Regions from separate parts of the Klebsiella grimontii genome, predicted to be linked through region 2. Evidence: predicted binding sites of a transcription regulator. Region 2 holds the regulator's gene; each other region holds the start of a gene.
The links. The regulator PurR, encoded in region 2, represses purine synthesis genes. The targets are predictions, from matches to a motif close to CANGCAAACGTTTGCNTG.

Region 1 (2,273 bases), 1.1 Mb from region 2:
TTAGCGTTTTTCGCTACCTGCTGCTGGTAAACTTTGAACTCTGGCTCCATCGCTTCTTTCAGCGCGACGGCTTTGGCCGCGATAACGTGCATCAGCGGGCCGCCCTGGGCGCTCGGGAATACGGCAGAGTTCAGTTTTTTGTACAGCTCTTCGCTGCCGCCTTTCGCCAGGATCAGGCCGCCGCGCGGACCAGCCAGGGTTTTGTGGGTGGTGGTGGTCACGACGTGAGCATGCGGAACCGGGTTCGGGTAAACGCCTGCGGCGATCAGACCGGCAACGTGGGCCATGTCAACGAACAGGTATGCGCCAATGCTGTCAGCGATTTCGCGCATTTTTGCCCAGTCAACGATACCGGAGTAGGCAGAGAAACCACCGATAATCATCTTCGGTTTGTGTTCCTGAGCCTGCTTCGCCATATCTTCGTAGTCAATTTTGCCGGACTCATCAATGCCGTAAGGAATGATGTTATACAGTTTGCCTGAGAAGTTAACCGGAGAACCGTGAGTCAGGTGACCGCCTTGCGCCAGGTTCATACCCAGAACGGTGTCGCCCGGCTGCAGCAGAGCGGTATAGACCGCGAAGTTGGCCTGGGAACCGGAGTGCGGCTGCACGTTAGCGTAGTCAGCGCCAAACAGCTCTTTCGCGCGGTCGATAGCCAGTTGCTCAACGATATCGACGTATTCACAGCCGCCGTAGTAGCGCTTACCCGGATAGCCTTCAGCGTATTTGTTAGTCAGCTGAGAGCCCTGCGCCTGCATAACGCGTGGGCTGGTGTAGTTTTCGGAGGCGATCAGTTCGATGTGCTCTTCCTGACGTACTTTTTCTTGCTCCATAGCCTGCCACAGTTCGGCATCATAATCGGCAATGTTCATTTCACGCTTTAACATCCGCATCTCCTGACTCAGCTAACAATAGAATTTCGGCCTTAAAAGGCGGTCCGATTGGACAACGGCCCACAGTATAACTGAATCATTCTGTGATAACAGGTCTTGACAAAGGATTTTACGCAAACGATTGGCTCCGCGTAACACAAGGCTTTGAGCAATAAAGCTCCTGCAATTATCAACGGATTTGTTTTCAGGTTTGTGATGCGAATATTTCATGTTGTCACTGCCGTAGGGCAAAACGTTAAAGAACCATTTACAAAGCAGGGGTATTTTTATAAGATGCATTCAAAATGCATCATTAAGATAACCTACAAAGGAAGCTGCTATGCTCGACGCGCAAACCATCGCTACGGTGAAAGCCACCATCCCCCTGCTGGTTGAAACCGGTCCGAAACTGACCGCCCATTTTTACGACCGGATGTTTGCTCATAATCCTGAACTCAAAGAAATCTTCAATATGAGCAATCAGCGCAACGGCGACCAGCGCGAGGCGCTGTTCAACGCTATTGCCGCCTATGCCAGCAATCTTGAGAACCTGCCTGCCCTGCTGCCGGCGGTGGAGAAAATCGCCCAGAAGCACACCAGCTTCCAGATCCAGCCCGAGCAGTACAACATTGTCGGTACCCACCTGCTGGCCACTCTTGACGAAATGTTCAGCCCGGGCCAGGAAGTACTGGATGCCTGGGGCAAGGCCTACGGCGTACTGGCCAACGTCTTTATTAATCGTGAAGCGCAAATCTATAACGAAAGCGCCAGCAAAACCGGCGGCTGGGAAGGCACCCGCGCGTTCCGCATCGCTAAAAAAACGCCGCGCAGCGCGCTGATTACCAGCTTTGAGTTTGAGCCGGTCGACGGCGGCGCCGTGGCTGAATACCATCCGGGCCAGTATCTGGCGGTCTGGCTGAAGCCGGAAGGTTTCCCGCATCAGGAAATTCGTCAGTACTCCCTGACCCGCAAACCCGACGGCAAAGGCTATCGCATTGCGGTTAAGCGCGAAAACGGCGGGCAGGTGTCGAACTGGCTGCATGATTCTGCGCAAGAAGGCGATGTGGTTTATCTGGCGGCACCAGCAGGAGATTTCTTCCTCAACGTGGCGCCAGAAACGCCGGTCACGCTGCTCTCCGGCGGCGTGGGGCAGACGCCGATGCTGGCGATGCTTGACGTACTGGCGAAAGCGCAGCATCCGGCGCAGGTGAACTGGTTCCATGCGGCAGAGAACGGCGACGTGCACGCCTTCGCGGACGAAGTGAAAGCGCTGGGTGAAACGCTGCCGAAGTTTACTTCTCACGTCTGGTACCGCAGTCCGAGCGAAGCGGACCGTCAGGCGGACGCGTTTGATAGCGAAGGTTTGATGGATTTATCGGCCCTGGCCGACAAGATCGGCGA
Region 2 (2,273 bases):
AGCATTCCCGCCGCCGGAATCGAAACGTCAACGCCTTTAGCGATAACCGGTAATAGCCCCATCGGGGAGAACTCGGTCGTGCCGATGCCAAAGGCACCGATCGCCAGCGCGAGCAGGGGAAAGTTGATTTTCATGCAGGGACTCCATCAGGCCGCCTTCCGCGACGGCATCTCATCAGAAGTCAAAAGCATGACATCAATCACAGAAAAACAAAAGTGAACGAAATGGCAAAAGATTTTTGCGAAAATGATAATAATAGGTGGAGTAAAAGGGAGAGCGGCCCCTCCCTTATCGCAGAACTAGTGCAGTACTGCGGTCAAACCTGCGGCAACAATCAAACCCAAAACAATAATCGTTGTTGTCAGCGAAAACTTTAAATTTGTATCCATCAATTTTTCCCCCTGATTATCCCCACATGAAAAGTGAGCTTGCTCATTTTTACACAGAATAGCGTAAAAATCTTCCGAGATTTAGAGTGATGCACATTTTTACTCTTCCCCTTTGCCCCAAGATCGGACAAAATCCCACGCTAATTTGAAAGCGTATCGGCCATTGACCCCTTCCTGTCGTTCTGTGTCGTTTTCCCGACGTGATGCCATGCTCAATTTTGGCGTCAGGGTGTGTACAGGCAAACGTTTACGTACCGATAAACAGACGATCAGGTCAAGGTCTGGAGTGAGAAGTAATGGCAACTATTAAAGATGTAGCGAAGCGCGCAAACGTTTCCACTACAACAGTGTCACATGTGATTAACAAAACCCGTTTTGTTGCGGAAGAGACGCGCAATGCGGTATGGGCGGCAATAAAAGAGCTGCATTACTCCCCCAGCGCCGTTGCCCGCAGCCTGAAGGTCAATCACACCAAGTCGATTGGTCTGCTGGCGACCAGCAGCGAAGCGGCCTATTTCGCTGAGATTATCGAAGCCGTTGAGAAAAGCTGTTTCCAGAAGGGCTACACCCTGATCCTCGGCAACGCGTGGAACGACCCGGAGAAACAGCGCGCCTATTTGTCAATGATGGCGCAGAAACGCGTCGACGGCCTGCTGGTGATGTGTTCCGAGTATCCGGAATCGGTGTTAAGCATGCTGGAAGAGTATCGCCATATCCCGATGGTGGTGATGGACTGGGGCGAGGCAAAAGCCGACTTTACCGATTCGGTCGTCGATAACGCCTTCGAGGGCGGCTATATCGCCGGACGCTACCTGGTTGAACGCGGCCATCGCGACATCGGCGTGATCCCCGGCCCGCTGGAGCGTAACACCGGCGCAGGCCGGCTGGCGGGTTTTATGAAAGCGATGGAAGAGGCGCAGATTAACGTCCCGGAAAACTGGATTGTACAGGGTGATTTCGAGCCGGAATCCGGCTACCGCGCCATGCAGCAAATTCTCGCCCAGCACCCTCGCCCAACGGCCATCTTCTGCGGCGGGGATATTATGGCGATGGGCGCCATCTGCGCCGCGGATGAAATGGGCCTGCGCGTGCCGCAGGATATTTCGCTGATCGGTTATGATAACGTGCGCAACGCCCGCTACTTTAGCCCGGCACTGACCACCATTCATCAGCCTAAGGACTCTCTTGGCGAAGCGGCCTTTAATATGCTGCTGGACCGTATCGTCAATAAGCGTGAAGTCTCGCAGTCGATTGAAGTCCATCCGCGCCTGGTCGAGCGCCGTTCCGTGGCCGATGGTCCGTTTGTCGATTATCGCCGTTAGCCCTGCTTGCGGCGTCGGTTATTCCGGCGCCCGCAGCCACTCCCGGTTTAGCGTTTCGCTATCGCCAAGATAATCCAGTAACCAGAGCAGCGCCGGCGAAGCGTCGCTTTGCTGCCACGTCAGGCAGCATGCGGCATCCGGGAAGGGGTTCTCCAGCTCCAGCGCCGTCCATTCGCCGCTATCCAGCCACGGACGCGCTAAATGCCCGGGCACCATACCGACGCACAGTCCGGCGGAGAGGCAGGTTTCAGAAGCATCCCAGTCCGGCACGACTACCCTCTTCTGGTTATCGAGCAGCCACGTGGTCCGCTTCGGCAGCGAGCGTGACGTATCCTCTCTGACCAGCGACGGCCAGTTGCGCAACACGTCATCGCTCAAAGGCCCCGCCATTTTTGCCAGCGGATGGTGGCTCGCAACGACGCAGTCCCAGCTCAGCATCCCCATATCGCGGAAGGCGTAGCGTCCCCCTACCGGAATGGAGCGCGTCGCGCCGATGGCTAATTCCACGCGACCGTCGGCGAGCGCATCCCAGACGCCGTTGAACACCTCCTGAAAGACGATC
Region 3 (2,273 bases), 1.1 Mb from region 2:
TGCCGTCTTCATTAATATTATTGAAGAAATCGAGCATTGCCGCCGACAGGGAATTGTCTTCGCCTTTTTCGCTAAACCAGGTGACCGGCTGCTCGTCGCTGATATCGAGGGCGACGGCCAGCTCCGGGTGAACGCGCTGGAACAGGCTGACGGCGACCGAATCCGCCACGGTATAGTCGAGCTTACCATCGATGACCGCCTGCATTAGCGCCGTCGTCCCGCGCTTATCGTCCACGCGCCAGTCGAGGTCGGGATATTTTTGCTCTTTCAATGCCTGGAGATCGTTAATCGCCACGTGCCCGGGAGCGATCGCCAGCTGCGCGGCGGTAAGATTTGCCAGGGTGCGCGGGCGCAGGTTGCCTTTGCGATACACCAGCTGTTGCGAAACGGAATAGTAGGTCGGTCCGACCTGATAGTTTTTCACCCGCTCGGAGTTGTAGACCAGACCGGCAGCCAGCATGTCGGCTTTGCCTTCATCGAGATCGTCGAAGAGCTGGCTGATATTCTGCCTGACGGTGACTTTGAGCTCGACGCCGAGGTAGTCGGCAAACTGCTGCGCCAGCTCATAATCAAAACCGTAGGTTTTATCATTGAGGGTCGCGAAGGTCATCGGCGAATTAATGGTGCTGATGCGCAGTTCTCCGCGCGCCATGATCCCCGCCACGCGGTTTTCTGGTTTACCCATCCACGGGAGAGACGGCCACAGGGCGGCCGCCAGCAGGAGGGTCACAATGCCGATGAGCAGATAATTAATCTTTAGTTTTTTCAGATAGTTAATCTTCTGCAGCTTCGGGTTCCTCAGCAGATTATGACCAGAAAAAGTAAAAGGTTGTCTTGGATTGAGCGGCATTTTGCTTAAGAATGCGTCAGTTGGCAACTTATTCGCGAGATGAGTCACATTAATTGATAAACCCCGGCAATCATTTTATTTCTACGCAAACGGTTTCGTCGGGGCGCAGGATTCACTATAATGGCGCCCGTTTCCCCCCTGGCTCACCATGAAAGCTTCGAAGACGAGAGACTTATGATGGAAATTTTGCGTGGTTCACCTGCACTGTCGGCATTCCGTATCAATAAACTGCTGGCACGTTTCCAGGCGGCCAACCTTCCGGTCAGCACGATATATGCCGAGTACGTTCATTTTGCCGACCTTAGCGCCCCGCTCAGCGGCGACGATCGCGAGAGTCTGGCAAGGTTGCTCAAATATGGCCCGAACCTAAGCAGCCATACTCCAACCGGCAAGCTACTGCTCGTTACCCCCCGTCCCGGCACCATCTCTCCCTGGTCTTCTAAAGCTACCGACATCGCCCATAACTGCGGCCTGTCTCAGGTGGTGCGTCTGGAACGCGGCGTGGCGTATTACGTCGAAGCGGGCAGCCTGAATGACGAACAGTGGTCGCTGGTGGCGGCCGAACTGCATGACCGCATGATGGAAAGCGTCTTCACGGCGCTGGAAGAGGGTGAAAAACTCTTCGCCCACCATCAGCCCACTCCGGTCACCAGCGTTGACCTGCTGGGCCTCGGCCGTCAGGCGCTGATTGACGCCAACCTCCGTCTGGGGCTGGCGCTGGCCGAGGATGAAATCGACTATTTGCAGGATGCTTTCCAGAAGCTGGGCCGCAACCCGAACGATATCGAACTTTATATGTTCGCGCAGGCGAACTCTGAGCACTGCCGACACAAGATTTTTAACGCCGACTGGGTCATTGATGGCGAAAAGCAGCCGAAGTCGCTGTTCAAAATGATCAAAAACACCTTTGAGAAAACCCCGGACTACGTGCTGTCTGCTTATAAAGACAACGCCGCGGTAATGGAAGGTTCAGCCGTGGGTCGCTACTTCGCCGACCACGAAACCGGCCGCTACGACTTCCACCAGGAAGACGCGCATATTCTGATGAAGGTCGAAACCCATAACCACCCGACGGCGATCTCTCCGTGGCCGGGCGCGGCGACCGGTTCCGGCGGCGAAATTCGCGATGAAGGCGCGACCGGGCGCGGCGCGAAACCGAAGGCGGGCCTGGTGGGCTTCTCTGTTTCGAACCTGCGTATTCCCGGTTTTGAACAGCCGTGGGAAGAGGATTTCGGCAAGCCGGATCGCATCGTCACCGCGCTGGATATCATGACCGAAGGCCCGCTGGGCGGCGCGGCGTTTAACAACGAATTCGGTCGTCCGGCGCTTAACGGCTACTTCCGTACCTATGAAGAGAAGGTCGCCAGCCACAACGGCGAAGAGCTGCGCGGCTATCACAAGCCCATTATGCTGGCGGGCGGTA

Region 1: a site for PurR is predicted at 1,004-1,021, ahead of glyA (serine hydroxymethyltransferase). Genes of this name have one in related genera too.
Region 3: a site for PurR is predicted at 933-950, ahead of purL (phosphoribosylformylglycinamidine synthase). Genes of this name have one in related genera too.

Annotation. Positions count from the first base shown of each region.
Region 1 covers NZ_CP169721.1:1,364,554-1,366,826, reverse strand. The annotation lists gene glyA (serine hydroxymethyltransferase) at 1-887, opposite strand, end outside; gene hmpA (NO-inducible flavohemoprotein) at 1,213-2,273, shown strand, end outside.
Region 2 covers NZ_CP169721.1:2,430,303-2,432,575, reverse strand. The annotation lists gene ACE3MN_RS11540 (MFS transporter) at 1-134, opposite strand, end outside; gene ACE3MN_RS11535 (YnhF family membrane protein) at 300-389, opposite strand; gene purR (HTH-type transcriptional repressor PurR) at 686-1,711, shown strand; gene punR (DNA-binding transcriptional activator PunR) at 1,730-2,273, opposite strand, start outside.
Region 3 covers NZ_CP169721.1:1,354,975-1,357,247, forward strand. The annotation lists gene mltF (membrane-bound lytic murein transglycosylase MltF) at 1-850, opposite strand, end outside; gene purL (phosphoribosylformylglycinamidine synthase) at 1,025-2,273, shown strand, end outside.